3 regions of the Mesorhizobium sp. J8 genome follow, and region 2 is predicted to be linked to each of the others. Evidence: predicted binding sites of a transcription regulator. Region 2 holds the regulator's gene; each other region holds the start of a gene.
What was found. The regulator PhoB, encoded in region 2, activates phosphate uptake and scavenging genes when phosphate is short. The targets are predictions, from matches to a motif close to TGTCATNNANCTGTCAT.
Positions count from the first base shown of each region.

Region 1: MJ8_RS21250 (esterase-like activity of phytase family protein) is a predicted target of PhoB. The motif match lies at 3,992-4,008, and genes of this name have one in related genera.
Region 3: phnF (phosphonate metabolism transcriptional regulator PhnF) is a predicted target of PhoB. The motif match lies at 5,862-5,878, and genes of this name have one in related genera.

Region 1 covers NZ_AP024109.1:4,417,721-4,427,825, forward strand. The annotation lists gene MJ8_RS21240 (glucose/quinate/shikimate family membrane-bound PQQ-dependent dehydrogenase) at 1-1,027, opposite strand, end outside; gene MJ8_RS21245 (ATP-dependent helicase) at 1,205-3,847, shown strand; gene MJ8_RS21250 (esterase-like activity of phytase family protein) at 4,109-5,590, shown strand; gene MJ8_RS21255 (MATE family efflux transporter) at 5,698-7,164, shown strand; gene MJ8_RS21260 (MFS transporter) at 7,166-8,401, opposite strand; gene MJ8_RS21265 (TMEM175 family protein) at 8,512-9,087, shown strand; gene MJ8_RS21270 (hypothetical protein) at 9,091-9,372, opposite strand; gene MJ8_RS21275 (SDR family NAD(P)-dependent oxidoreductase) at 9,636-10,105, shown strand, end outside.
Region 2 covers NZ_AP024109.1:6,160,853-6,170,957, forward strand. The annotation lists gene MJ8_RS29440 (ATP-binding cassette domain-containing protein) at 1-175, opposite strand, end outside; gene MJ8_RS29445 (sugar ABC transporter permease) at 193-1,545, opposite strand; gene xylF (D-xylose ABC transporter substrate-binding protein) at 1,770-2,810, opposite strand; gene MJ8_RS29455 (ROK family protein) at 3,081-4,316, shown strand; gene phoB (phosphate regulon transcriptional regulator PhoB) at 4,467-5,156, opposite strand; gene phoU (phosphate signaling complex protein PhoU) at 5,173-5,880, opposite strand; gene pstB (phosphate ABC transporter ATP-binding protein PstB) at 5,901-6,704, opposite strand; gene pstA (phosphate ABC transporter permease PstA) at 6,701-7,552, opposite strand; gene pstC (phosphate ABC transporter permease subunit PstC) at 7,556-8,542, opposite strand; gene pstS (phosphate ABC transporter substrate-binding protein PstS) at 8,608-9,666, opposite strand.
Region 3 covers NZ_AP024109.1:5,835,968-5,846,072, forward strand. The annotation lists gene MJ8_RS27925 (hypothetical protein) at 21-221, shown strand; gene MJ8_RS27930 (ABC transporter substrate-binding protein) at 298-1,293, shown strand; gene MJ8_RS27935 (sugar ABC transporter ATP-binding protein) at 1,463-3,016, shown strand; gene MJ8_RS27940 (ABC transporter permease) at 3,013-3,978, shown strand; gene MJ8_RS27945 (zinc-binding alcohol dehydrogenase family protein) at 4,050-5,066, shown strand; gene phnF (phosphonate metabolism transcriptional regulator PhnF) at 5,073-5,819, opposite strand; gene phnG (phosphonate C-P lyase system protein PhnG) at 5,959-6,420, shown strand; gene phnH (phosphonate C-P lyase system protein PhnH) at 6,420-7,031, shown strand; gene MJ8_RS27965 (carbon-phosphorus lyase complex subunit PhnI) at 7,033-8,148, shown strand; gene MJ8_RS27970 (hypothetical protein) at 8,151-8,339, opposite strand; gene MJ8_RS27975 (alpha-D-ribose 1-methylphosphonate 5-phosphate C-P-lyase PhnJ) at 8,399-9,298, shown strand; gene phnK (phosphonate C-P lyase system protein PhnK) at 9,295-10,071, shown strand; gene phnL (phosphonate C-P lyase system protein PhnL) at 10,074-10,105, shown strand, end outside.

The DNA of each region.
Region 1 (10,105 bases), 1.7 Mb from region 2:
AGTAATTGTCGTTGACCGCGCCGCCGACGATGATCTTGCCGGCGACGATAAGCGGCGCCGAGGTCGAATAATAATAGCCCGACTTCGGATAGGGCATGTTGGCCATCAGGTTCAGCGTGCCGCCCTCGGCGAAGGACGGACATACCTGCCCATTCGCGGCGTCGAGCGCGATCAGCCGAGCGTCCGACGTCGGCAGGTAGACGCGCTGCGCGCAGGGCTGGCCGGCGGCGATCTTGGCATCGGCGTAATAGGACACGCCGCGGCAGGTCTGGTGCTGGCGGTTGTTGTCCAGCTTGATCTTGGGATCGTAGCGCCACTTTTCCTTGCCGCTCGCCGCATCGATGGCGATGGCGAAATTATGCGGCGTGCAGATGAACAGCGTGTCGCCCACTTTCAGGGGCGTCACCTGATAGGTCGTCTCGCCGATATCGTCGGGGCCCTTCACGTCGCCGGTGCGATAGGTCCAGGCCGGCTGCAGCTTGGCGACATTGTCGGGCGTGATCTGGTCGAGCGGCGAATAGCGCTGGCCGAAAGGCGTGCGGCCATAGAAGTGCCACTCGCCTGCCGGCATGTCGCCGCCGAGATTGGCGGCCGCCGCCACCTTTTCGGTGCCGAGCGTGCCGCCGATGTCGTGCGGATCGGCGGTCATCGAATAACCGGCGACCGCAAGCGAGGCGAGCACCGCCAGGATCAGCGGCGCGCGTCCGTCCGGCCCCCGCAGGCCTCGCCTTGCCCATGGCGTCAGTAGCCATAGCGCGATGAGCACGATGACGCCGCCGCGCGGACCGAGCTGCCACCAGTCGAAGCCGATTTCCCAGACCGCCCAGCATAAAGTGGCGAGCACGAACAGCGCGTAGAGCCAAAGCGAGGTCGACCGGCGCCTGAAAAGCAGCCATGCGGTGATCAGGAAGACCAGGCCGGCGACCAGGTAATACCAACTGCCGCCCAGCGCGACGAGCCAGATGCCGCCGCCGCCGAGAATGAGACCGATGAGGAAGAGGACGAGGGAGGTGATGGTGACAGCCAAGACGGTGCTCCTTCGACTGTTGCGCGCTTACGGCGTCTTCCGGGACGGCAATCCCTGCCCTGCCGCCAGCTTTCCCCTCACCCGCTCCGGCTGTCAAGTTGGAGCCAGACACGCGAAACTAGAACAAAACGTAGACAGTTCTGGTCTTTCGCTCCCGAATCACTACATTCGGGGGCGATGTCGGGCTTTTCCGAGGACATGCCTTTTTTCGATGAACCGAATGCGCGGCCGGCGGCGGCCCCATCCGGCATAGCCGCGCGCGCCATGGCGGCGCGCAGCGGCCAGAACAGCGCGCCCGATTACCTGAAGGGCTTGAACCCGGAGCAGCGGCTCGCCGTCGAGACGACCGAAGGGCCGGTCCTGGTGCTGGCCGGCGCCGGCACCGGCAAGACGCGGGTGCTCACCACGCGCATCGCCCACATCCTCGCCACCGGCAGGGCCTTCCCCTCGCAGATCCTGGCCGTCACCTTCACCAACAAGGCCGCGCGCGAGATGAAGCAGCGCATCGGCTTCCTGATCGGTGAAGGCAATGTCGAGGGCATGCCCTGGCTCGGCACCTTCCATTCGATCGGCGTCAAGCTGCTTCGCCGCCACGCCGAGCTTGCCGGGCTGAAATCGGATTTCACCATCCTCGACACCGATGACGTGGTACGGCTGATCAAGCAGTTGATCCAGGCCGAAGGGCTGGACGACAAGCGCTGGCCGGCCAAGACCTTCGCCCAGATGCTCGACAACTGGAAGAACAAGGGCCTCGGCCCCGACGAGATTCCGGAAGGCGATGCGCGCAGCTTCGGCAACGGCAAGGGCCGTCAGCTCTACAAGGCCTATCAGGAACGGCTGCAGACGCTGAATTCCTGCGACTTCGGCGACTTGCTCTATCATCCGATCCGCATCTTCCGCGCCTATCCGGACGTGCTGAAGGAATATCACCGCAAGTTCAAATACATCCTGGTCGACGAGTACCAGGACACCAACACCGCGCAGTATATGTGGCTGCGCCTTTTGGCGCAGCGGCCCCATGCAGGGCGCTCTGCAAGTTCCGACTCGGCCGAAGGCCGCAAGCCCGACCGTGCCTCCGAGCGGTTGCGAGGCCCGCGCGGAGGGCCCGCGCCGGCAGGCGCGGAACAGCCCGTGAGCGTGAATATTTGCTGCGTCGGTGACGACGACCAGTCGATCTATGGCTGGCGCGGCGCCGAGGTCGATAACATCCTGCGCTTCGACAAGGACTTCCCGGGCGCCACCATCATCCGTCTGGAGCGCAACTACCGCTCCACGGCGCATATCCTTGGCGCCGCTTCCCACCTCATCGCCCACAATGAGGGCCGTTTCGGCAAGACGCTGTTCACCGACCGCGACGACCCCGAGGACGACAAGGTTCATGTCCACGCCGCCTGGGACTCGGAGGAAGAAGCGCGCGCCATCGGCGACGCCATCGAGGTCTATCAGCGCCAGAAGCACAATCTGAATGACATGGCGATTCTCGTCCGCGCGTCCTTCCAGATGCGCGCCTTCGAAGACCGCTTCATCACGCTGGGCTTGAACTACCGCGTCATCGGCGGTCCGCGCTTCTACGAGCGCCTAGAGATCCGCGACGCGCTTGCCTTCTTCCGCGTCGTCGCCAACGGCGGCGACGACCTCGCCTTCGAGCGCATCGTCAACGTGCCGAAGCGCGGGCTCGGCGAAGCCACCATCCGCCAGATCCACGACACCGCGCGCGCCATGCGCGTGCCGATGCTGGAAGCGGCGGCGACACTCGCCGAAAGCGACGAGCTGAAGCCGAAGCCGCGCGCGGCACTGCGCGAGGTCGCAGCCAATTTCGAACGCTGGCAGAAGGCGCTGGAGACCACGCCGCATACCGAGCTCGCCGAGACCATCCTGGAGGAGAGCGGCTACACGGATATGTGGAAGAACGACCGTTCGGCGGAGGCGCCCGGGCGGCTGGAGAACCTCAAGGAACTGATCCGCTCCATGGAGGAGTACGAATCGTTGCGTGCCTTCCTCGAGCACGTCGCGCTGGTGATGGAGGCCGAGCAAGGCGAGTCGCTCGACGCGGTCTCGATCATGACGCTGCATTCGGCCAAGGGCCTCGAATTCGAGACCGTGTTCCTCCCCGGCTGGGAGGAAGGCCTGTTTCCGCACCAACGCGCGCTGGACGAAGGCGGCCGATCGGGCCTGGAGGAGGAACGCCGGCTTGCCTATGTTGGCCTGACGCGGGCGAAGAAGAACCTGCATATCTGGTTCGTCTCCAACCGCCTGATCCACGGCCTGTGGCAATCGACGATCCCGTCGCGCTTCCTCGACGAACTGCCGGAGAGCCATGTCGATGTCGCCGACGGCGGCAATTCCTACGGCGGCTATGGCAACCCCTATGGCGGCGGCGCTTTCGCCTCAGGGCGTGGCGGCGGCCGGCAGAACCCCTACGGCGCCTCGCGCTTCGACAATATTGGCGCCAAGGACCAGGGCAGCTTTTCCAACACCTATGCGACGCCCGGCTGGCAGCGCGCGCAGGCCAACCGCACCGAAGCGACCGACCGCAACTGGGGCACCCGCTCCGGCCACCAGGTCGAGCGCATCGGCTATGGCGAGACCGACAGCGGCTACGGCGCCGGCCGCACCTCGGTGAAGGGCCGCACCATCGAGGGCGAGCTGGTCGCGAAATCCGTCGCCGACACGCCGTCGGCCTTCAATGTCGGCGACCGCGTCTTCCACCAGAAATTCGGCAACGGCAACATCGCCGCCATCGACGGCAACAAGCTCACCATCGACTTCGACAAGGCGGGGCAGAAACGCGTGCTGGACGGGTTCGTCGCACCGGTGTGACCGGCTCCTCACCTGTACCGTGCCTGGTTCCATTTGTGCCCGAGCAGCGACAGGATGATGATCAGCCCGTTGAAGAACTGCACGTAGAAGCCGCCGGCCGCTTCGCGGCCACCTTCCCCACAAGGGGGAAGGAGAATCCCAGCCTGTCACGCAACCATCACGTTCACGTCCTAGACCGCTCGACGGCAGGGGCTGCCCGCATCGCCGGTGCCGCGCCCTTTTGAGCCATTGGCCGCTCTGCTCGTCACGAAGGGGACATCCATGAAACATCTCACCCGAACCGCCGCGCTTGGGGCGGCACTCGCCCTGTTCACCGCCATGACGCCGGCGCTCGCCGATGGCGTTGCCTATGTCAACAAGGGGCTGGTCGGCGTCGGCCGCATTCCGGCCAGCCAGAAGGACAAGTTCGGTGAGACGTTCGGTTCGGGCTCCGGCATGGCGATAGACACCAAGTCCTGGGCACGCGACGGCGCGGGCTACAAGGGTTCGCTCTGGCTGCTGCCGGATCGCGGCTACAATGTCGTCGGCACCACCGATTATCGCCCGCGCCTCAACACCATCTCGATCGAGCTGACCCCGACCGCCCCGGGCGCGGCGCCGGCCGCCGGGCAGGAACAGACCGGCGTCAAGGCGACGCTCGCCGACACCATGCTCCTGACCGACGACAAGGGCGCCGACGCCACCGGCCTCGATCCGCTGAACGGCGTGCGCGAAGCAGCCGGCGAGATGCCGATCCTGCCGCAGGCCGACAACGGCAAGTTGGCGCTGGACGACGAGGCGATCGTGCGCCTGCCCGACGGCACGATGTTCATCTCCGACGAATACGGCCCCAACATCTACCGGTTATCGGCCGAAGGCCGCCTGATGTCGGCGACGCAGCCGCCCGCGGCGCTGGTGCCCATGCGCCACGGCAAACCCAACTTCGCTTCCGACAATCCTGGCCCGGGCGCCGCCGAACCCGATCCGAAGGATCCCGAGACCGGCCGCCAGAACAACCAGGGCCTCGAAGGCATGTCGATGACGCCGGACGGCAAGTTCCTGATCGCCGTGCTGCAGTCGGCAACCCGCCAGGACGGCGGCGATTCCGGCTCGACGCGCCAGAACACCCGCGCGCTGGTCTATGATGCCTCCGATCCCGCCCATCTCAAGCTGGCGCATGAATATGTCGTGCCGTTGCCGGTGTTCAAAGACGCCAACGGCAAGACCAAGGTGGCCGCCCAGAGCGAGATCGTCGCGCTCTCCGACAAGAGCTTCTTGATGCTGGCGCGCGACTCCGGCAACGGCCAGGGCCTGAAGGGCGACGAGTCGCTCTACCGCAAGATCGAGATCGTCGACCTTTCCGCCGCGACCGACATCGCCAACGGACCGTTCGACGCCGCGGACAAGCCGGTCGCGCCGAAGGGGGTGCTCGACCCGTCGGTGACGCCTGCCAAGCTGACCTCCTTCATCGACATCAACGACAAGGGCGAGCTCGGCCGCTTCGGCCTGCACAACGGCGCGCCGAACGACAGGAACAACCTGTCCGAGAAGTGGGAGGCCATGTCGCTGGTCAGCGTGCTCGATCCGAAGCTCCCCGACGACTATTTCCTGTTCGTCGCCAACGACAACGACTTCCTCACCCAGGACGGCTTCCAGGTCGGCGCGCCCTACAAAGCCGAGGACGGCGCCGATGTCGACACCACTTTCCTGGTCTATCAGGTCACCCTGCCTGGACTTTCCGGGAACAGCCTCGCTGCTAACTAGTTTCTGCTTCGGTCGCATGCCGAGCGGCATGCGCCCGAGCGCGGAAGAGGTGCATGAGCATCAGGCCTGCGATAGCATCGCAGGCCTGATTCATTTTCGGTGCTGCCATGGATGACAAAAAGCCCGCTCGCCGGCGGACCCACGACCTGACCAGCGGCCCTATCCCGCGCACGCTGCTGTTGTTCGCGCTGCCGGTGCTGGGCTCCAACGTGCTGCAGTCGCTCAACGGCTCGATCAACGCGGTCTGGGTCGGCCGCTTCCTCGGCGAGGCGGCGCTGACGGCGACCTCCAACGCCAATCTGGTGCTGTTCCTTATCCTCGGCACGGTGTTCGGCATCGGCATGGCGGCGACCATCCTGGTGGCGCAATCGGTCGGCGCCCGCGACCTGCCCGAGGCGAAGCGCATCGTCGGCACCAGCGCCACCTTCTTCTTCCTCGTCTCGGTCGTGTTCGCCGTCTGCGGCTGGATCTGGGTCGACGCCATCCTCACCGGGCTCGGCACGCCGGCCGACGCATTGCCGCTGGCGCGCGCCTATTTGCGCATCATCTTCGTCGCCGTGCCGATGATGAACCTGTTGTCCTTCGTGATGACCGTGTTGCGGGGCGCCGGCGACTCCCGAACGCCGTTCGTCTTCATGGCGCTGGCGGTCGTGCTCGACGTCGTGCTCAATCCGCTGCTGATCCGCGGCATCGGTCCCTTCCCCGAGCTCGGCATCGCCGGCTCGGCGACCTCGACGCTTGTAGGCCAGACGGTCAGCGTGATCGCCATCCTGATCGTGCTTTATGCGCGCAAGCATCCACTGCGGCTGGCGAGCGCCGACCTCGCGCTGCTCAGGCCCGATCCGGCCTTGCTGCGCATCGTCGTCTTCAAGGGCGTTCCGATGGGCCTGCAGATGATCGTCATCTCGGCCGCGGCGCTGACGGTGATGGGCATCGTCAACTCCTATGGCTCGCAGGTCGCCGCCGCTTACGGCATCGCAGCCCAGCTCTGGACCTATATCCAGATGCCGGCCCTGGCGATCGGCGCCGCCGTTTCCTCTATGGCGGCGCAGAATGTTGGCGCCGGCCGCTGGGACCGCATCGGCAAGGTCGCGGCCTCGGGCGTCGGCTTCAACCTGGTGCTGACCGGCGCGCTGGTGGCGCTGCTTTTCGCCTTCGACCGCCCGGTGCTCAGCCTTTTCCTCAGCAACGACAGCGCGGCGATCGACATCGCCGCCCACATCAACAAGGTGGCGTCCTGGTCGTTCATCCTGTTCGGCGTCACGATCGTGCTGTTCGCCACGGTGCGCGCCACCGGCGCCGTCATGCCGCCGCTGATCATCCTGATCATCTCGGTGTTGATCATCCGCACCGGCTTTGCCTATTCGATGCGCAGCATCATCGGCCAGGAGGCGCTGTGGTGGAGCTTTCCGGCCGGCTCGATCGCCTCGCTCGTGCTCGCCGCGGCCTATTACCGCTTCGGCCGCTGGCGCACGATGCATATGATCGAGGACCGGCCAGCAGCCGGCGAGCCGCCCGACACCGGCCTCGGGGTGCCGCGCCAGCGCGCGCAACTCCTGCCGGAGACCGAATAGCCTACCGGGCGTATCTGACGCCGAAGCCAAGCGCCACCAGCGAGAAGACGATGATCATGCCGGCAAAGGCCATGCTTGCCACGGTGGCGTTCGCAAGGCTCGACAGGACGCCGATGCCGATCACCGGCAGCGCGTTGCCGCAGAAACAGCAGATGAAGAAGACCGAGACCACCTCGGCGCGGCGGTCGGCCGGCGCGATCTGGTTCACCACCTGCAGGCCGCCGCGGTAACCGAGCGCCGCCGCCACGCCGCACACCGCCGTCGCCGCGACCATCACGGCCATCGAGGCATAGACCTGTGCCGCCACGACCAGCGCCACGGCCGGGATCATCAGCGCCAGCGCGGCGAGCATGGTGGAGCGGGCGGACAACCGCGCGGTGCCGACAATCATCGCCGCCGCCACGATCGACAGTTCGAAGAACAGGCCACCGGCCTCTGCGTGATTGGTCGCATGGAGCTGCTGCGCCAGGATGCTCGGCGCCAGCGCCGCGTAGAAACCGACCAGCGCCATGGCGCCGAAACCGGTCACCGCCGGCGCCACGAATTGCGCTCGGATATCGTCGGGCACCGAAAGCCGTGGCCGCAGCGAGACGTCCGAGAGCCGCCCGGGATTGGAGACCGTTTCCTGCGTGCGCCAGATCAGAACGGTGACCAGCGCAAGCAGGACGAGATAGACGGCAAATGTCAGCCTCAGTGGCCAGGGCGCGTATTGGGCGAGCAGCCCCGCCACGAGCGCGCCGACCCCAAGCCCGATGAAGTTGGTGCTGGTGGCTATGACGGCGGCGCGCGACTTGTCCTTGCCTTCGATCAGCTCGGCAAGCCAGGCGGTCCCCGCACCCGCGCCGACACCGATGCCAAGCCCGCTGAGGATGCGGGCGATATCGAGCCAGGCGAGGTTTTCAGCGAAGAGGAAGAACAGAGCGCTGACCACGGCAACGCCCATCGCGGCGAGCGCGGCGGGACGGCGGCCGACGACATCCGATACCCGGCCGAAAAACAGCAGCGCCGCCAGGTTGCCGACGACATAGACGGCATAGACCAGCGTCAGCGTGATCTGCGAGAAGCCGAAGACCTGCTTGTAGATCACGTAGAGCGGGGTCAGCGCGGTGCTGCCGGCGAACAGCGCGGCGATCATGGCGGCGACGGCGGTCATCGCGGCGCGCCCGCCAAGTTCATTGTCACGCGTCAGGGTTTGAGCGTAGCTGGTCATGGCGAACTCCGAGGGTTGCAAGCCCAACGCCGATATAATGGCGCCGTTCCACCCGGCGAACGCCCTCCTGACAATTCTGGCAGGATGGTCAGGCGCGGCATCCTCTCGTAACGTCTACGCACAGCGAGGGAGGAATCATGGGCAAAGGACGGGTCGAGGCATTCACCGATGGCGTCGTCGCCATCATCATCACCATCATGGTGCTGGAGCTGAAGGTGCCGCATGGCGAGGACTTTTCCGCTCTTTTGCCGCAGTGGCCGATCTTCTTCTGCTATGTGCTCTCCTTCATCAATGTCGGCATCTACTGGAACAACCTGCACAACATGTTCCACACCGTACAGCGCGTCGACGGACGCGTGCTCTGGGCTAATCTCAACCTTCTGTTCTGGCTGTCGCTGATGCCGGTGACCACCGCCTTCATGGGCGAAAATGAATTCGCGCCGGCGCCCGTGGCGGTTTACGGCATCGATCTCGCGCTTTGCGCCGTCGCCTATACCATCCTGGTCATCAAGCTGCGCCATCTGCACGGCGCCGACACGACCTTTGCCAAGGCGGTTGGCCACGACAACAAGGGCAAGATCTCGCTGGCGCTCTATATCGTCGCCGTGTTGCTCAGCTTCCTCAACCAGTGGATCAGCGTGGCGATCTACGTGCTTGTAGCGGCCATCTGGTTCGCACCAGACAAGCGCTTCGAGAGATTGATCGAAAAATAGAGCTTACTTGCGCATCGCCTTGAGCTTTTCGGCGGTCGTGGCGGCAAGGTCGGCATAGCGTTCCTCCAGCCGCTCGGCCGCCTTGATGATCGAAAAGTCATGGCCGAACTTCTCCAGCGCCAGCCGCAGCTTCTCGGCGAAATCCGCCTGCTTTTCCAGCGCCGCGAACAGCTTCTTCACCTGCGCCTCGCTGATATCGGGATTGGCGAGCATCCTTGGCACCTCGCGGCCCATCTCGTCGCCATTGGCGGTCTGCTCTTTCAGGATTCCGATCCAATCGGTCAAATGCCGAGCTCCTTTTTCCGGACAGCATGCGCGGCAGGGGCGGCGATGGTCAACCCGTTGCGACTGTAAGTCGTCAACCTGTTGCGACTGTAAGTCGTCAACCTGTTGCGACTGTAAGTCGTCAACCTGTTGCGACTGTAAGTCGTCAACCCGTTGCGACTGCAAGTCGTCAACCCGTCGCGACAATTGCCGTCGCTGACGCCAGACTTGCCTCGTTGGCGGCCGGCGCTAAGTTCGGCCCGACCCGAACGAGGATGGAAATCATGACCAGCGACGCCGAAATCCAGACCGCCCTGCCTGCCTTCGCCTCCGGCAACGTCGCCGTCATCACCGGCGGTGCCAGCGGCATCGGCCTTGCCGCCGCGAAACGGTACGCGGCGATGGGCATGAAAGTGGTGCTTGCCGACATCGGCGGCGTGCGCCTCGATCAGGCGAAGGAAGCCGTCGCCGCAATCGCCGGCGACGATGCCGTGCTTCCCATTCCCACCGACGTCTCCAGGGCGGAAGAGGTAGACCGGCTGGCGGAACTGGCTTACGGGGCCTTTGGCGCGGTGTCGGTGCTGATGAACAATGCCGGGGTCGGCAACAATCCAGGCAAGCCCTGGGAGAACCGCGACGCCTGGAAGCGACTGCTGGACATCAACTTCTGGGGCGTCGTGCATGGCGTCGAGGCCTTCGCGCCGCGCATGCTCGCCGCCGGGAGGCCGGGTCTCATCATCAACACCGGCTCCAA
Region 2 (10,105 bases):
ACAGGATCTTGATCAGCGTCGACTTGCCGGCGCCGTTGTGGCCGAGCAGCGCCATCACTTCGCCGGGGAAAAGATCGACCGATGCATCGTCGACGGCGCGGATGCCGCCGAAGGCGATCGAGATGTTGCGCATGTCGACCAACGGGACGCCGGCGGGAGCGGATTTCTCAGCCATGTTGGATCTCTCCCTGATCAGACGCGTTTGCGATAGAGGGTGTCGAGCCATACCGCGATCACCAGCACGGCACCGACGACGATGCTCTGCAGCGGCGAGTCGACGCCGAGCAGCACCATGCCGGACTGCAGCGATTGCATCAGCAGCGCGCCGAGCATGGCGCCGAGCACGGTTCCGGAACCGCCGGCAAGCGACGTACCGCCGATGACGGCGGCGGCAATGACCAGCAGCTCGTCCAGCGTGCCGAGCGCATTGGTCGACGAATTCTGCCTGGCCGACGAGATCGCCGCCGCGATCGTCGCCAGCACGCCCACGATCATGAACACCTTCATGGTGATCCAGCGCGTGTTGATGCCGGCGAGGTTGGCCGCTTCCGGATTGCCGCCGATGGCGAAGACATAGCGGCCGAAGCGCGTGCGCTTGGTGACGAAGGTCATGATCAGGCCGACGGCGACCGCCATCAGCACCGGAATGGCGATGCCATGCGCGATGAACAGCCCGCCCTCGGGGACGGTGATGTTGTTGGCGGCGGCGTAGCGGTTCACGATACCGACCGGCCAGGGATAGGAGTTGGCGAGCCAGACGGCGCCCAGGATGATCGCGCAGGTGACCGTGGCGAGCAGCGTCTCGGCCCAGACCGGACGTAGCGGGAAACGGAAGCGCTTGCGCTGCACGCGGCCGTTATAATGCATGAAAATGACCGCAAGGCAGGCGACGATGCCGACGACCCAGCTCCATTTGGCGCCGATCGAACCCGCCGGGCCGCCGCCCATCAGCTGGAAGGTGGTGTCGAGCGGCGCCACGGTCTGGCCGCTGGTGACCCACCAGGCAGCGCCCCGCCACACCAGCAATCCGCCCAGCGTGACGATGAAGGCCGGCACTTCGAGATAGGCGATGATGAAGCCCTGGAAGGCGCCGATGATGAGGCCGAGCGCCAGGCCGATCAGCAATGCCAGGACCCATATCCAGGGATTGCCCAATTCGAGCCCGACGAAGCGCACCAGGAAATGCACTTGGGCAAAGCCCATGATCATGCCGATCACCCCTTCGGCCGATCCGACCGACAGGTCGATGTTGCGCATGACGATGACCAGCACCATGCCGGAAGCCATGATCGCCACGGCCGACGTCTGCACCGACAGGTTCCATAGATTGCGCGGCGTGAGGAAGGTGCGGCTGTCGAAGTCGAGCGGATTGACGCCGAGCCGCAGGCTGGAGATCACATGCAGCCCGACCCAGATCAAGAGCAGCGCGCCGATCATGCCGAGCATGCGGGTGTCGAGCTCGGTCGCCTTCAGGAACCGGGCGACGGCGCCCAGTTCCGACGCGCGCGCGGTGTCGGCCGGTTGCGTGGACGTCGTGTCGGTCATGATTTCCTCCCGCCGGCTTGCCCGTCTGCGGGTGCCGGAGCAAGCCTAGAAGCTATCCGCTAGAGGCGGAACGGCAATCTTCGAGAAAACGCCGCGGCTTTAAAGCAATCCCAGGAAAAGTGCGTAGCGGTTTTCCGTCCGGGATTGCGGCAACAAAGAAATGGAGCGGTTCGATGAACCGCTCCAGGCGCGGCGCAAGGTTTTTGGTCCAGTGTCGGCAAAGCTCAGTCGCAGACCTTGACGCTGCCAGCGGGCACGCCCGCACAGACTTCGTCCTTCTTGATCCAGCCGGCGTCGATGACGACGTTGAGATTGTCCTTGGTGATCGCGATCGGGGTCAGGAACAGCGACTTGACGGTGTTGCCGCCGGGCGTCGTGAAGTCCTTGGCGCCGGCGATGTCGCCCATCTTCTTGCCGTCCGCGAGCTGCGAGGCGATCTCGGCGGCGTTCTTGCCGAGCTCGCGCGCGTCCTTCCACACCGACACGGTTTGCGTGCCGAGCGCGATGCGGTTGAGTGCCGCGTGGTCGCCGTCCTGACCGGAAACCGGAACGGTGCCGGCCAGGCCCTGTGCTGTGAGCGCAGCGACGACGCCGCCGGCGGTGCCGTCATTGGCGGCCACGACCGCGTCCACCTTGTTGTCGTTGGCGGTCAGGAACTGCTCCATGTTCTTCTGCGCGTTGGCGGGCAGCCAACCGTCGGTGTAAGCCTCGCCGACATTCTTGATCTTGCCGCTGTCGATCGCTTCCTTCAGCACTTCCATGGAGCCCGAGAACAGGAAATCGGCGTTCGGATCGGAACCCGAGCCCTTGATGAAGACGTAGTTGCCTTCGGGCTTGGCCTTGAACACCTCGCGGGCCTGCATGCGGCCGACTTCCTTGTTGTCGAAGGTCAGGTAGAACACGTCCTTGTTCTCGATCAGGCGGTCATAGCCGACGACCGGGATGCCTTCGTCGAGCGCCTTCTGCACCGCCGGGCCGATTGCCGAGGCGTCCTGCGCCAGGATGATCAGCGCGTTGGCGCCCTGCGAGATCAGGCTTTCGACGTCGGTCAGTTGCTTGCCGGGATTGGACTGCGCGTCGGCCGAGATATACTTGTCGCCGGCGGCCTCGATGGCCTTCTTCATCGCCGCTTCGTCGGTCTTCCAGCGCTCTTCCTGGAAATTCGACCACGACACGCCGATGACCTTGTCCTTCGCCTCGGCGACCGACGCCAGCGTCAGCGACATGGCAACGCCCGCCAGAATGGCGGCTGCGAATTTCTTCATGATATCCTCCCTGCGCCCCGTGCGGCGCGACCCAAACTGGCCCGAAGGCCTGCACAGAGGCTTTTTTTCGAGCCTCAAAAAAATAGTGATCCAGCAAAACGACGCTGTCAACTGCGATTCTGATGGGTTTTGATGGGTGCGGACATTTTTTTCGACATTCGCAATAAATAATGACATGAACCCCGGCTTCTGTCACAATCCCTAGCGTGTCAGCGACAGGCCATGGCATCATCACAAGGCCGCGATGACGCGGGAGGAACGTGCGAGACAATGTCGGTCGGGATCCGCCACGACGATTTGCGCCGGCGCAATCGCGCCATGGTGATTTCGGCCGTGCGCCGCGCCGGCCAGCCGTCGCGGACGGAGATCGCCGCCACCACCGGGCTCAGCCACTCGACCATTTCGGCGATCTCCGCCGATCTGATCCAGGAAGGTATCCTCACGGAAAGCAAGGCCAGCGAGCCGACGGCGTTGAAACGCGGCCGGCCGCAGATCGGCCTGGCGCTGAACCCCGAAGCCGCCGCGGTGCTGACGGTGGTGCTTTCGCTGAACTTCCTGTCGGTTGCCGTGATCGACTATGCCGGCCAGGTGGTTGCCGAGGAACAGCTGCGCCTGGACACGCTCGTCATGCCTCGCGACGAGCTGATCGGCGAATGCTTGGCGATCGTCCGGCGCCGGCTGCAGGATCCCGACCTCGACGTGGGCAGCGTCGCCCGCATCGCGATGGGCATCCAGGGCATCACCGATTCCCATTCGCGCGCCATGCTGTGGTCGCCGATCACGCCGCTGACCGATATCCCGTTCGCCGACCTTCTCGAGACGGAATTCGGCATCCCCGCCACCATGGAGAACGACTGCAACATGATGGCGGTGGCGCTGCAATGGCGCGATCCCGACCGCTATCGCGACGACTTCATCGCCATCCTCTTGTCGCATGGTATCGGCATGGGTCTGGTGCTGAAGGGCGCGTTGTTCACCGGCACGCATTCCTCCGGCGGCGAGTTCGGGCACATGATCCACCGTCCCGGCGGCGCGCTTTGCCGCTGCGGCCGGCGCGGCTGCGTCGAGGCCTATGCCGGCAATTACGCGATCTGGCGCAGCGCCATGGGCATAAGCGAGGATGCCGCGCCGACCGACGTCGGCGACGCCGACATGCGCGCGCTTGCCGCAAAGGCCCGGCAACAGGACGGCCCTGAGCGGGAGGCTTATCGCCGGGCCGGCGAAGCGCTGGGCTTCGGCCTTGGCAGCCTGTTCGCGCTGATCGACCCGGCGCCCGTCGCGATGGTCGGCGTCAGCGCGGCCGCCTTCGACCTGATCGAGCCGGCGCTGAGGAAGGCGATCGCCCAGACCGCCGGCGGCCAGCATTCGGAATCGATCTCCTTCGACACCGAGCCGAACGAGCTGCCGCTGATCCGCGAAGGCTGCGCCATGCGCGCGCTGACCTTCGTCGACCAGGAAATCTTCGCGCCGGGCATGCAGGCGCGAGCGGGCAAGCACGTCGCATAGGCGCAAGGGATATGCTGAGATTCAGGTCAGGCCGAGTCGAGAATGGTGGATTCCGAGAACCGGAACGGAGCGTACTTTTGGGTACGTGAGTACCGGAAGCGCAGGAAGCTGCCATTCGCAGGCCGGCCTCACCTGAATATCTGCATATCCCTAGTCCTCGCGGATGGCATAGCCCGCGCCTCGGATGGTGCGTATGACGTCCGGCATGCGGCCGTTGTTGACGGCCTTGCGCAGCCGCCCGACATGGACGTCCACCGTGCGCTCGTCGATATAGATCGTCTCGCCCCAGACATTGTCGAGCAGCTGGCTGCGCGAGAACACGCGGCCGGGGTGGCGCATCATGAATTCGAGCAGCCGGAACTCGGTCGGGCCGAGCCTGATCTCGCTCTTCTTGCGGTAGACGCGGTGCGATTCGCGGTCGAGCACGATGTCGCCGACCTTGAGCACGCTGGACAGCACCTCCGGCTTGGCGCGGCGCAGCAGAGCCTTGACGCGCGCCATGAACTCCGGCGTCGAGAACGGCTTGACCAGATAGTCGTCGGCGCCGGTGGACAAACCTCGAACCCGATCGCTCTCTTCACCTCGCGCGGTCAGCATGATGATCGGCAGCCGCTCGGTCTCGGGCCGCATCCTGAGACGCCGGCAGAGCTCGATGCCGGAAACCGCCGGCACCATCCAGTCGAGCACGAGCAGGTCGGGAACGTTTTCCTGAAGGCGGATTTCGGCCTCGTCGCCGCGGGTCACCACTTCCACCTGGTAGCCCTCGGATTCGAGATTGTAGCGGAGCAGCACCCCCAGCGGCTCCTCGTCCTCCACCACCATGATGCGTGGCGCGATCATCGGGGTAACCTTTTCGTCAGGCAGCCGGAGCCGACATTGCCGTCTCGTCCTGCTTCGGACGGTTGGCGGGCAATTGCGTGCCGGTCAGCACATAATAGGCGTTCTCGGCGATGTTGGTCACATGGTCGCCGATGCGCTCGAGGTTCTTGGCGCAGAACAGAAGATGCGTGCAAGCGGTGATGTTGCGCGGATCCTCCATCATGTAGGTCAGCAGCTCGCGGAAGACGGCCGTGTATTTGACGTCGATGCGCTCGTCGTCGTTGCGCAGTCTGGCCAGCGCCGTGGCATCGCCCACCGTATATTCCTGGATCACGCCCTGGACCTGGATCAGCACCATCTGCGCCATGGAATCGATCGAATGCGTGAGGTCCCGCGGCGCGGCGCTGACGCCGACCGAGCCGACGCGCTTGGCGATGTTCTTGGCGAGATCGCCGATGCGCTCGAGGTCGCCCGCCATGCGGATCGCTCCCACCACGCTGCGCAGGTCGTCGGCCATCGGCTGGCGCTTGGCGATCAACGTGATGGCGCGGTCGTCAAGCTCGCGCTGTCTCGCGTCCATGATGGCGTCGTCGGAGACGACGCGCTGCGCCAGCGCGTTGTCGCTTTCGAGCAGCGCCCTGGTCGAGGCGCCGACCATCGAGGCGGCGAGGTCGCCCATGTCGTTGATGAGCCGGCTGATCTGCCTCAGATCCTCGTCGAAGGAGGCGACGGTATGTTCGGCCATGATGATGTCCTCGTATGTGCTTAGCCGAAGCGGCCGGTGATGTAGTCCTGCGTGCGCTTCTCGCGGGGCGAGGTGAAGATCTTCTCGGTCCGGTCGAACTCCACCAGTTCGCCCAGATACATGAACGCCGTCTGCCGCGACACGCGCGCCGCCTGCTGCATGTTGTGGGTGACGATGACGATCGTGTAGTCGGCCTGCAATTCGTCGATCAGTTCCTCGATCTTGGCCGTCGACAGCGGATCCAGCGCCGAGGCCGGCTCGTCGAGCAGGATGACCTCGGGCTTCACCGCCACGGTGCGGGCGATGCACAGGCGCTGCTGCTGGCCGCCCGAGAGGCTCTGGCCGCTGGCGTTGAGCTTGTCCTTGACTTCGCTCCAGAGCGCGGCGCGCTTCAGCGCCGACTCGACGCGGTTGTCCATCTCGGCCTTGCTGATCTTCTCGTAGAGCCTGACGCCGAAGGCGATGTTCTCGTAGATCGACATCGGGAACGGCGTCGGCTTCTGGAACACCATGCCGATCTTGGTCCTGAGCAGGTTGAGGTCCTGCGAGCGGTCGAGGATGTTCTTGCCGTCGAGCAGCACCTGGCCCTCGGCGCTCTGTTTCGGATAGAGCTCGTAGATGCGGTTGAGCACGCGCAGCAGCGTCGACTTCCCGCAGCCCGACGGGCCGATGAAGGCCGTCACGCTGCGCTCGGGCAGGGACAGGTTGATGTCCTTCAGCGCCTTCGACTGGCCATAGTAGAAGTTGAGGTTCTTGACCTCGATCTTGGCCTTCTCGACGGTCGTGTCGGGTGCGTTCAGGTCGGTGGACAACATCGGTTTCATCTGTCCTCTCTGCGTCCGGTTAGGCTGCGGGCGAAGATGCTCAGCCCGAGAACCGTCAGGGTGATTATGAGTGCGCCCGTCCAGGCCAGCTGCTGCCATTCCTCGTAAGGGCTGAGAGCGAACTGGAAGATGGTCACCGGCAGGCTGGCCATCGGGGCATTGAGATTGCTCGACCAGAATTGGTTGTTGAGCGCGGTAAAGAGGAGCGGCGCCGTCTCGCCGGAGATGCGGGCGATCGCCAGAAGGATGCCGGTGACGATGCCGGAGAGCGCCGCGCGGTAGGCGACGGAGCGGATCACCACCCAGCGCGGCGCGCCGATGGCCGTGCCTGCCTCGCGCAGCGCGTTGGGCACGAGGTTCAGCATGTCCTCGGTGGTGCGCACCACGACGGGTATCACCAGGATCGACAGCGCGACGGCGCCGGCGATCGCCGAGAAATGCCCCATCGGCCGCACCATCAGCTCGTAGACGAACAGGCCGACGATGATCGAAGGCGCCGACAAAAGGATGTCGTTGATGAAGCGCACCACCGTCGTGAGCCGCGAGAATCGCCCATATTCCGCCATGTAGGTGCCGGCCAGCACGCCGATCGGCGTGCCGACGACGATACCGATGATGGTCATGACGATGCTGCCGTAGATGGCGTTGAGCAGGCCGCCGGCGTCGCCGGGCGGCGGCGTCATTTCCGTGAACACGGCAAGGTTCACCCCCGAGAGCCCCTTGTAGAGCAGGGCGCCGAGGATCAGCGCCAGCCAGGCGAGGCCGATGCCCGCAGCGATGACGCACAGCGCCATCATCACGGCGTTCTTGCGCTTGCGGCTTTGGTGAAGCGATTGGGCAGTCGACATCGGTCAGGCTCCCGTGCGGCTATCGATGCGCAACAGCATGTAGCGTGCGAGCGCGAGGATGATGAAGGTGATGATGAACAGGATCAGGCCGAGCGACACCAGCGAGGATGTATAGAGATTGCCGTCGGCTTCGGTGAATTCGTTGGCGATGGTCGCCGAGATCGTCGTGCCCGGCGCGAACAGCGAGGCGCTGATGCGATGCGCGTTGCCGATGACGAAGGTGACGGCCATCGTCTCGCCAAGCGCTCGGCCGAGGCCCAGCATGACGCCGCCCATGATGCCGACGCGGGTATAGGGAATGGTCACGCGCCGGGTCACTTCCCAGGTCGTGCAGCCGATGCCGTAGGCCGATTCCTTCAGCACCGCCGGCACCGTGTCGAACACGTCCTTGGTGATCGAGGTGATGAAGGGCAGCACCATGATGGCGAGGATCAGCGACGAGGTCAGCAGGCCGATGCCGTAGGGCGGACCGGCAAACAGGCTGGAGAGCCCCGGTATGCCGTGGAAAAGGTTGATGATGAAAGGCTGCACCGTCGTCTGCAGGAACGGTGCGAAGACGAACAGGCCCCAGATGCCGTAGATGATGGAGGGAATGCCGGCGAGCAGTTCGACCGCGATGCCAATCGGGCGGCGGAGCGGGCGCGGGCAAAGCTCGGTCAGGAAGACGGCGATGCCAATGCCGATCGGCACGGCGATGAGGATGGCGATCGCCGAGGTGACGATGGTGCCGTAGATGGGCGCGAGCGCGCCGAAATTCTCGGTGACCGGGTTCCAGGACTCGGTGGTCAGGAAGGAGAAGCCGAATTTCGACAGCGCCTCCCACGAGCCGGCGATCAGCGAGATAGCGACCCCACCGAGCAGAACCAGCACGAGGATGGCGGAAGCGCGCGTGGCCGCCCGGAAGACCATGTCGGTGACGGCGAAGCGGCGCACTGTCGCTTCCCTGGTCCGCATGGCGGACGATGTCGCGGCTTCGGAAATGGCTGTCATTGAGCCCCTCGCATTTCGAAAGAGACAGGAGGGCGCTGGAAGCGCCCCCCTTTGTTCGCCAAGAATTACATGCCGGAGTAGAGCGGCTTGCCGTTCGCGTCGACGATGTCCTTGCTCCACATTTCCTCGACGCTCTTCACGACCGAGTCGGGCATGGGAACGTAGTCCAGGCTGGAAGCCAGCTCGTCGCCCTTGGCATAGGACCAGGCGAAGAACTTGAGCGCTTCGGCCGTAGCCGCCGCGTCGTCCGGCTTCTTGTAGACGAGGATCCAGGTGGCCGAGGTCATCGGCCAGGATTCGGCACCGGCCTGGTTGGCCAGGATGACGCCGTAACCCGGCTGCGAGCTCCAGTCGGCATTGGCCGCGGCGGCCGAGAACGCGGCGGCGGTCGGCTCGACCTTCTTGCCGTCCTTGTTGATCAGGTCGGTATAGGTGAGCTTGTTCTGCTTGGCATAGGCGTATTCGACATAGCCGATCGCGCCACCGGTCTGGGAGACGTTGTTGGCGACGCCTTCATTGCCCTTGGCGCCGATGCCAACCGGCCATTCGAGCGCGGTGTTGACACCGACCTTCGACTTCCAGTCGGCGCTGACGTCGGCCAGGTAGTAGCTGAAGTTGAACGTGGTGCCCGAGCCGTCCGAACGGTGGACGACGGCGATCGCCTGGTCGGGCAGCTTGATGTCGGGGTTGAGCTTCTTGATCGCTTCGTCGTTCCAGTTGGTGATCTTGCCGGCGAAGATGTCGGCCAGCGTCGGGCCGTCGAGCACCAGTTCGCCCGGCTTGACGCCTTCGAGATTGACGACCGGAACGATGCCGCCCATCACCATCGGGAACTGCGCGAGCCCGGTGGAGTCGAGATCCTCGCCCTTCAGCGGCGCGTCGGAAGCGCCGAAGGTCACGGTCTTGGCCTTGATCTGCTTGATGCCGCCGCCGGAGCCGATCGACTGATAGTTGAGACCGATGCCGGTCTCCTTCTTGTAGGCGTCGGCCCACTTTGCATAGATCGGATAGGGGAAGGTGGCGCCGGCGCCGGAGATGTCGGCAGCCATCGCGGCGGCCATGCTAAGGGTTGATGCCGCAGCCATTGCAATCGCAACGGCCGCCGAGCGGATGAAATGTCTCATGTGGCCTGCTCCTGTTCGGAAGATGGTCTTTCGGCACCCGTTCTATCGGCGCCCGGTGAGCGCAATAGCCCTCGATTATTACAGTCGCATGACAGTTTCGTGTCAGCCCGGTAACGTCTGAAAGGGATGCCTGGAGAGGGGGGCGGCGGCCCAGCAAGGACCGGCCGGAGTTTGCGGTGGAAATCAGTAACTTGTCTGACTTTTGAAGGAAAATTATCCCGGCGGCCGCGTCGCGGCCGCCGGGAAATAAAATCCGGACGAGAGCGCGTTGCCTGAGCACCAGAGCGGATCATGGCCTGGCCATCGCCGAAAACAGGTCCGTTGGGGTAGAGTCGACGCTGTTTCTTGTTGGCGGTCGCTGCTCCCGCCCGTAACCGAAGGGCGGAAATCGATGACCACATTGTCCAAGCTTGGCTTTTGCTTTGGTATGGCGCGATCG
Region 3 (10,105 bases), 320 kb from region 2:
CACAATCATGCGACGTCAATATGGAATGGATATTCCATATTGACAGTTTAGTGAAATTATCGTTCCATATCGACAGGGAGGAACGGAAGCGCCAATGTACCGCCAAGGGAGGAGCAGCAGACCCGGCCAAACCTCCTCCGGCATCACACAAACGGCAACAGACGCCGCTTGCATCGATCATGGCGATGCATTATCAAAAAAAGGCATCTGTTTTTTATTGATAAAGTTCTGTTTGGGCCGCGCCTATCCAGATGGAGCTTCCGAAACCTTCACCAGGCGACCTTAGGGAGGAACCTAATGAAATTCGTGACCAGCCTTCTCAACCGCCGTGCTTTCGTGGCGTTGGCCGCTGCGTCGATGCTTGCCGGCGCGATGCATTCCGCGCCAGCCTCGGCGGCCGACGTGACCATTCCGATCATCGTCAAGGATACCACCTCCTTCTACTGGCAGATCGTGCTGGCCGGCGCGCGCAAGGCCGGCAAGGACCTCGGCATCAACGTGCCGGAGCTCGGCGCCCAGGCAGAAACCGACGTCAACGGCCAGATCTCGATCCTCGAGAACGCCGTTGCCAGCAACCCGGCGGCGATCGTCATCTCGCCGACCGAGTTCAAGGCGCTCGGCAAGCCGATCGACGAGGCGGCTTCCAAGGTCAAGGTCATCGGCATCGACTCCGGCGCCGACTCCAAGGCCTTCACCTCCTTCCTCACCACCGACAACGTCCAGGGTGGCCGCGTCGCGGCTGACGGCCTCGCCGCCGCGATCGGCGCCGCCAATGGCGGCAAGGTGGAAGGCAAGGTCGCGCTGATCACCGCTCTTCCCGGCGCCGGCTCGCTCGAGCAGCGCAAGCAAGGCTTCATCGAGCAGATCAAGGCCAAGTATCCGGGCCTCCAGCTCGTCGCCGACAAATATGCCGACGGTCAGGCCACCACGGGCTTGAACATCGCCACCGACCTGATCACCGCCAATCCGGACCTCAAGGGCATCTTCGCCTCCAACCTGATCATGGCGCAGGGCGTCGGCCAGGCGATCGCCGAGAACAATCTCGGCGGCAAGGTGGCGCTGATCGGCTTCGACAGCGACGAGAAGCTGATCAAGTTCCTGAATGACGGCGTCATCTCCGGCCTGGTCGTCCAGGACCCCTACCGGATGGGCTATGACGGCATCAAGACCGCCTTGGCCGCCTCGAAGGGCGAGAAGGTCGAAGCCAATGTCGATACCGGGGCCAACCTCGTCACCAAGGACAACATGAAAGAGCCGAAGATCGACGCGCTGCTCAACCCGAAGCTCAATTGAGCAGTGTCGCGACATCGTTTCCGGGGCGGCATCGCCCCGGAAACTTCCATCAGGCGGTTTGGAAATTCGCCGGCCTGATTTAGGCTCCGACTCCAAGATGCGCGTCAGACGCATCGCTGCGTACCCAACGGTTGAGGCCGATCTGGGAGGCCAATCTGGGAGGATTGTCATGACGTCGACGGCGCAGGAACTGCACCCCGCCCCCACGCTGGCCCCGGGCAGGACGATCCTCGAGCTCAACGGCCTGGAAAAGCGCTATCCCGGCACACATGCGCTGAAGCCCGTGCACCTTGCCTTCAAGGCGGGCGAGATCCACGCCATCGTCGGCGAGAACGGCGCCGGCAAGTCGACCCTGATAAAACTTCTGACGGGCGTCATGCCGCGCACTTCCGGCGAAGTCATCTGGGAAGGTCAGCCCGTGGCTCTGGCCACTCCGCACGAGGCGATGGCGCTGGGCATCAATGCCGTGCATCAGGAGGTGGTGCTCTGCCGCCACCTCACCGTCGCCGCCAACATGTTCCTCGGCGAGGAGGAATCCCGCTTCGGCCTGCTGCAGCAGCGCGCCATGGTCAAGGACGCACAGAAGATCATCGATGGTCTCGGCTTCGACCTGCCGGCGCATGTCGTGCTCGGCGATCTCACCATCGGCCAGCAGCAGCTGATCGCCGCCGCTCGCGCCACGGTGCGCGGCACGAAGTTCCTGATCTTCGACGAGCCGACCGCCTACCTCACCCGCAAGGAGGCCGACCAGCTCTTCAAGCTGATCCGAAGGCTCAAGGGCGAAGGTGTCACCATCATCTATATCAGCCACCGCATGGAGGAGGTGTTCGAGCTTGCCGATCGCGTTTCCGTACTGCGCGACGGCACCTTGGTCGGCACCCGCAACATCGCCGAGACGGACGAGCCCGAGCTGGTCAAGCTGATGATCAACCGCTCGATCGAGCAGATCTACCACAAGGAGCATTTCACCCCTGGCGCCACAATCGTCGAGACGAAGAACCTCTCCGGCAAGGGCTTCGAGAATGTCTCGGTGACCGTCCGCGCCGGCGAGATCGTCGGCCTCTACGGCCTGATCGGCGCCGGCCGCAGCGAGTTCGTCACCACGCTCTATGGCCGTCACAAGAAATCGGCCGGCCAGATCCTGTGGGAGGGCAAGGAGGTCCAGGTCAATTCCGAGCACGACGCGATAAGGCTCGGCATGGCGCTGGCTCCGGAAAGCCGCCGCGACCAGGGTCTCTGTCTCAACCTCTCGGTCGGCATGAACCTCAACCTGCCGATCTACAAGCGCATTTCCAGCAACGCGCTGATCTCGGGCGCCAAGGAGAAAGCCGAGGCCGACCGCCAGATCGCCGACCTGCGCATCAAGACGCCGACACGCAGCGCGCTCGCCTCCAGCCTTTCGGGCGGCAACCAGCAGAAGATCGTCATCGGCAAGTGGCTGGCGCATGGCGCCAAGCTGTTCATCTTCGACGAGCCGACGGTGGGCGTCGATGTCGGCACCAAGGCCGAGATCTACCGGCTGTTCTCGACGCTGTTGTCCAAGGGCGCCGGCATCATCCTGATCTCGTCCTATCTGCCGGAAGTCTACGAGCTTGCCGACACGCTGCATGTGTTCCGGCGCGGCAAGCTGGTTGCCACGCATGGATTCCGCACCGCCAGCCACGAGGACATTCTGGGTCAGGCTCTGGCCGAGAAACAAGAAAAAACGGGAGGACAAAAATGAGCACCGAGGCGATCCCCGCCGAAAAACCCAAGCGCAATTTCAACGCGCTCTTCGGCCTGACGCTGCTTGGTCTGCTGCTGCTGATGTGGATCGTGCTGGCTGTCGCCACGCCCTCCTTCGCGACGGCTCTCAACATCACCAACCTTCTGCGCCAGGGCTCGCTGATCGCCATCCTCGCCGTCGGCCAGACCTTCGTCATCATCACCGGCGGCATCGACCTTTCGGTCGGCGCGGTGGTCGGTTTCACCACCGTTGTGGTGGCGCTTCTGATCAACGCCGGCTGGCCGATCTGGGCTGCGGTGCTGATCACGCTTCTGGTCGGCGTCGCCATCGGCCTTTTCCACGGCTTCGGTATCGTCAAGATGGGCCTGCCGCCCTTCATCATCACCCTGGCCACCATGACCTCGCTGCGCGGCATCGGCTTGCTTATGACCAACGGCAATTCGATCTCGATCAACAGCGATCCGTTCCAGGCCTTCTCGCGCGGCTCGCTCTTCGGCATCCCCTATCTGTTCTGGATGGTGATCCTCGTTGCCATCCCGTCCTACATCTTCCTGCACCACACGCGCTGGGGCCGCTACCTGTTCTCGGTGGGCTCCAACGCGGAAGCTGCGCGCCTGTCGGGCGTCAACGTGCCGCGCACCATCTTCATGGCCTACATCCTGTCCGGCCTGCTCGCCGCCTTCGTCGGCGTGCTGCTCGCCTCGCGCATCGGCATCGGCAATCCGACGCAGGGCGACACCTATGAGCTGCAGGCCATCGCCTCGTCGGTGATCGGCGGCACCTCGCTGTTCGGCGCCATCGGCTCCGTGCACGGGCCGCTGATCGGCTCCTTCATCCTGTCGACGATCAACAACGGCGCCAACCTGCTCAACGTCAACACCTTCTGGCAGCGCGTCATCACCGGAGCGCTGATCATCGTCATCGTCTACTTCGACGGCCTGCGCCGCCGGGGCAAATGACTCCTCCCTGAAACTCCGCGCCGGCCCCGCATGCCGAGGCCGGCGCTGCTTTTTGAACACTGGATCTGGCCATGAAAGCCGTCGTCTGCCGCTCGCCCGGCGAGCTTGTCCTCGAAGACCGCGCCGACCCCGGCGCGCCTCCGCCCGGCTGGGCGCGTGTCGCTGTCAGCCATGTCGGCATCTGCGGCACCGACTACCACATCTTCGAAGGCAAGCATCCCTTCCTCGCCTATCCGCGCATCATGGGCCATGAGGTTTCCGGAACCATCGTCGAAAAGGGGGAAGGCGTCGATCTCGCCACCGGCGAGCCGGTCATCATCAACCCCTATCTTTCATGCGGCAAATGCATCGCCTGCCGGCACGGCAAGCCGAATTGCTGCGTCAAGATCGAGGTGCTCGGCGTCCACCGTGACGGCGCCATGTGCGACGAGATCCTGGTGCCGGCGCAGAATCTCTATCCCGCGAACGGCCTGTCGCTGGCCGATGCCGCGGCGGTGGAATTCCTGGCGATCGGCGCCCATGCCGTGCGTAGATCGCTCGGAACGCCCGGCCAACGCACGCTGGTCATCGGCGCCGGTCCCATCGGGCTCGGCACGGCGATCTTCGCCCGCATCGCCGGGCTCGACGTCAGCCTGCTCGACATGAGCAGCGAGCGCCTCGGCTTCGCCGAAAAGGAGCTTGGCTTTGCCGCGCTCGACACCTCGAAGGCTGCAGCCGACGAACTGGTGCGGCAGGCGACCGGCGGCGAAGGATTCGACCTCGTCTTCGACGCGACCGGCAACACGGCGTCGGTGCAGTCGGCCTTCGCCCATGTCGCGCATGGCGGCACACTGGTGCTGGTCAGCGTCGTCAAGGACGACATCACCTTCTCCGACCCCGAATTCCACAAGCGCGAGATGACTTTGGTCGGCAGCCGCAATGCGCTCAAGGCCGACTTCGAGCATGTCGCGGCCTCGATCCGCAACGGCGCCGTTCCGTTGGGCAAACTCGTCACCCATCGCACGACGCTCGCTGCAACGCCACGCGATCTGGCGCGATGGACGCATGAGAAATTGGGCCTGATCAAGGCGGTGATCGAAGTCGGCTGAGCGCGGCTAGTCGCCGGCCGACAGCCTCAACTCCACCCGCTCCGCCGGGAACCGCGATTCCGCGAACTGGATCGGCTCGCCGTCGAGCGTCACATTGATGGCGATGGTGACCAGCACGATGGCGCCCGGCTGCAGATCGAGGGCTGCGAGGTCGTCGGCGTCGGCATGGCGCGCCGACAGCACGGTTGAATGCCTGAGATAGTCATTGATGCCGAAGCGCTTCAGCGAGGCGGTGATCGATCCCGTTTCCGCCATGGCCGCCTCGATGCCGGCGAAGCGCTTGGCGTCGAACCAGGTGGTTGCGCGTGACACCGCATGACCGTCGGCCTCGCCGCGCGTCTCCAGGCGAATGACGGCCGCGCCCTTCGCTATGCGCAGCGCCTCGGCGATGCGCCGGCTGGCCGGCTCCGTCGAAGACGACAGGAGCGCGATGTGGCGCTCGCTCGTCTGCCCCTGCAGCCCCGCCGAGAAGCGCGTGCGCGCGCCGATCGGATAGGATAGCCTCTTGCGCGACAAGACGAAGGTGCCGCGCCCCTGTTCGGCCTTCAGCACGCCTTCCTGCACAAGTGCCGCAATGGCGCTGCGCACCGTATGACGGTTGACCCCGTAGCGCTCGGCCAGGGCGATTTCCGGCGGCAGCGCCGCATTCTCGGCAAAATCGCCGCTCGCGATCCCCTGCAATATCTTGTCGGCGATCTGCCGCCACAGCGACACGCCGTTGCGCCTTTCGATGCTGCTCGCCAGTCCAACCATTCATCCCCCCGTTTCTTCGCCAGCCGGGCAATTTTCTGCGCCTGTCATCCACCCGTCATGGACTCCCGTTAGGAGGTAGGTATAATTTGTATAGTTGTCTATATCAATAGACAAATCTTCAAATGCAAGGAGCGATGCGATGCGAGGACAGGAAGCGCGCGAGCAGGCCGGGCGGAAAGCCTTGATGGCGACGCTGGCGCATGCCGAAGCCGATGAGATCGCGCGCCTGTGGAAGGAGTCGGGCCTGCCTTCCGAAGCCGAACTCTTGCGCGGACCCGAAACCGGGTTGGTGACGGTGCGCGGGCGGATCGGCGGCGGCGGCGCGCCTTTCAATGTCGGCGAGGCGACCGTCACCCGCGCCACGGTGCGGCTGCCCTCCGGCCAGGTCGGCCATTCCTATGCGCTCGGCCGCGACAAGGACAAGGCAAGGCTCGCGGCGATCGCCGACGCGCTCTGGCAGGACCCGGCGCAGCGCGAGGCGGTCGAGACGAAGCTGGTCGCGCCCTTGCGCGCTGCGCTCGATGCGGCGCGGGAGACCCGGCGTGTCGAGACGGCGGCCACGAAAGTGGATTTCTTCACCATGGTGCGCGGAGAGGACTGATGAATATCGCCACGCAGTCGATCGACGGCGGTTTCGCCGAGCCGGTGTTCAACGCGCAGACGGTCTTCCGCGCCATCATGGACGCGATGGCGCGTCCGGGCACGGTCCAGAACCTGCCGCAACTTGCCCGTCCGCCGGCGCCGCTGTCGGCGACCGCCGGCGCCGTGGCGCTTTCGCTCTGCGACAACGACACGCCGGTCTGGCTCGACCCGCCGCTGCAGGCGGAGGCTTCGGTCAAGGCCTGGCTCGGCTTCCACACCGGCGCGCCTTTGGCCAACACGCCCGCCGACGCGCATTTCGCCCTGATCGCCAATCCGAAGGAGATGGCCGCGCTCGACGGGTTTGCCCAAGGCACGCAGGAATATCCCGACCGCTCGACGACGCTGATCCTCCTGGTCGACGACCTTGCCTCGGGCCCGCCGCTGCTGCTCGAAGGTCCGGGGATCGAAAAGACGTCGATGATCGCGCCGCCAGGCATGCCGCGCCATTTCGTCGAGCAGTGGAAGCAGAACAACCAGCGTTTCCCGCGCGGCGTCGATATCATCCTGGCGGCGCCGGGCGGCCTTTGCTGCCTGCCGCGCACCACCCGCATCAAGTCGATGGAGGCGTGACATGTATGTCGCGGTAAAGGGCGGCGAGGCCGCCATTGCCAATGCGCACCGCCTGCTTGCCGACCGCCGCCGCGGCGACCGCTCGGTGCCGGCGCTGCGCCTCGACCAGATCGTCGAGCAGCTGGCGCTCGGCGTCGACCGTGTGATGAGCGAGGGCTCGCTCTACGATCGCGAGCTTGCTGCTTTGGCCGTCGTCCAGGCGCGCGGCGACATGATCGAGGCGATCTTCCTGGTGCGCGCCTACCGCACCACGCTGCCGCGCTTCGGCTACACCAATCCGGTCGACACCGGCGCCATGCAAGTCGAGCGTCGTATCTCGGCGACTTACAAGGACCTGCCAGGCGGCCAGGTGCTCGGCCCGACCTTCGATTACACGCACCGCTTGCTCGATCCGGAGCTTGCCGCCGGCGCCGAGGTCGAGGCACCGGCGCAGCGTCCGGTCGAGCCGGAAGCCATGCCGCGCGTTTCCGCAATCCTTGCCCATGAAGGCCTGATCGAGGCCGACGGCGAGATGCCGCTTGACCACGTGCCGGGCGACATCACCCGCGAACCGCTGCAATTCCCGATGGCGCGCGACATTCGCCTGCAGGCGCTGTCGCGCGGCGACGAGGGTTTCCTGCTGGCGCTCGGCTATTCGACGCAGCGCGGCTATGCCCGCAACCACCCCTTCGTCGGCGAGGTGCGCATCGGCGAGGTCGAGCTGGAGCTCGACGTGCCGGAACTGCCCTTCGCCGTGCCGCTCGGCTCGATCCGCGTCACCGAATGCCAGATGGTCAACCAGTTCAAGGGCTCGGCCAAGGCGCCGCCGCAGTTCACCCGCGGCTATGGCCTGGTCTTCGGCCAGAGCGAGCGCAAGGCGATGGCCATGGCGCTGTGCGACCGGGCGCTGCGCGCCAGCGAGCTTGGCGAGGATGTCGTCGCCGCCGCGCAGGACGAGGAATTCGTCATCTCGCATTCCGACAATGTGCAGGCGACCGGCTTCGTCGAGCATCTGAAGCTGCCGCACTATGTCGACTTTCAAGCCGAGCTTGGCCTCGTTCGGCGCATGCGCGCCGAATACGAGGCGCGGGAAACCGAGAACAAGGTCGCCGAGGAAAAGCGGGAGGCAGCGGAATGAACTTAGTGTCCGCTACCGGAATGTCCGCCGCCGATAAAGCCTCCACTTCCACCGTAGGTGGCGCCACCAACTGTCTCGCCGCGAGGGGGCTCTTTCGGCGTCGGAAGAACCATTTTGCGCAAAGCAAAAGCGGCGATGCCGACAAACAGCAGCAACAGCACACCAAAATGCATCCATCCGGTGAAAGTCATTTGGCCGGGCTCCCGCGTTCTGAACATCAAATATGTAGCAAAGAGCGGACGTGATCGCCATGACCGACATCGCCACCTACAACTTCGCCTATCTCGACGAGCAGACCAAAAGGATGATCCGCCGCGCCATCCTGAAGGGCATTGCCATTCCCGGCTACCAAGTGCCCTTCGCCTCGCGCGAGATGCCAATGCCCTATGGCTGGGGCACCGGCGGCGTGCAGGTCACGGCTTCGATCATCGGCCCGGACGACGTGCTGAAAGTCATCGACCAAGGCGCCGACGACACCACCAACGCCGTCTCGATCCGCGCCTTCTTCAAGAAGGTCGCCAAGGTCGACGTCACTACCGAGACGGCGAAGGCCACGATCATCCAGACCCGCCACCGCATTCCGGAGCAGCCACTCACCGCCAACCAGGTGCTGGTCTTCCAGGTGCCGATCCCCGAGCCGCTGCGCTTCCTCGAGCCGCGCGAAACCGAAACGCGCAAGATGCATGCGCTGGAGGAATACGGCCTCATGCATGTGAAGCTCTACGAGGACATCGCCAAGCATGGCCGCATCGCCACCACCTATGCCTATCCGGTCAAGGTCGAGGGTCGCTACGTGATGGATCCCTCGCCGACCCCGAAATTCGACAATCCGAAGATGCACCGTTCGCCGGCTTTGCAATTGTTCGGCGCCGGCCGCGAGAAGCGCATCTATGCGGTGCCACCTTTCACCGACGTCGTCAGCCTCGACTTCGAGGACCATCCCTTCGAGGTGCAGACCTTCGACCAGCCCTGCGCGCTGTGCGGCGCCGAGAATGTCTATCTCGACGAGGTCATCCTGGACGACCATGGCGGTCACATGTTCGTCTGTTCGGACACCGACCACTGCGAGAAGCGGCGGGCCGACGGCCATCACGGCCACCTTGCTCCCGAGACCCACCTAGCCTCTGAGAAAACGGAGCCGGCCGAATGACCGACGAACCGCTGCTGCGCGTCTCCGCGCTGTCCAAATTCTACGGCTCGCGCGTCGGCTGCGAGAACGTCACCTTCGACCTCTGGCCGGGCGAAGTCCTGGCGGTGGTCGGCGAGTCCGGCTCCGGCAAGACGACGCTGCTCAACTGCCTGTCGACCAGGCTGCTGCCCTCCTCCGGCACCGCCAGCTACCGCATGCGCGACGGCCAATGGCGCGAGCTCTACCGGATGAGCGAGGCCGAGCGCCGCTTCCTGATGCGCACCGACTGGGGTTTCGTCCACCAGAACCCGGCCGACGGGCTGCGCATGACGGTGTCGGCCGGAGCCAATGTCGGCGAAAGACTGATGGCGGTCGGCGACCGCCACTATGGCAGGATCCGCGCCACCGCCGTCGACTGGCTGTCGCGCGTCGAGATCGACGAGGACCGCATCGACGACGAGCCCCGCGCCTTTTCCGGCGGCATGCGCCAGCGCCTGCAGATCGCCCGCAACCTGGTAACCGGGCCACGGCTCGTCTTCATGGATGAGCCGACCGGCGGCCTCGACGTCTCGGTGCAGGCCCGCCTGCTCGATCTGTTGCGCGGACTGGTCACCGATCTCGGGCTGGCGGCCATCGTCGTCACCCACGATCTCGCCGTGGCGCGGCTGCTGTCGCAGCGCATGATGGTGATGAAGGACGGCCGCGTCGTCGAAAGCGGCCTCACCGACCGCGTGCTCGACGATCCGCGCGCGCCGTATACGCAACTCCTCGTTTCTTCCATCCTGCAGGTGTGATGATGGCTACGCCTCTCGTCGTTTCCGATGTCGC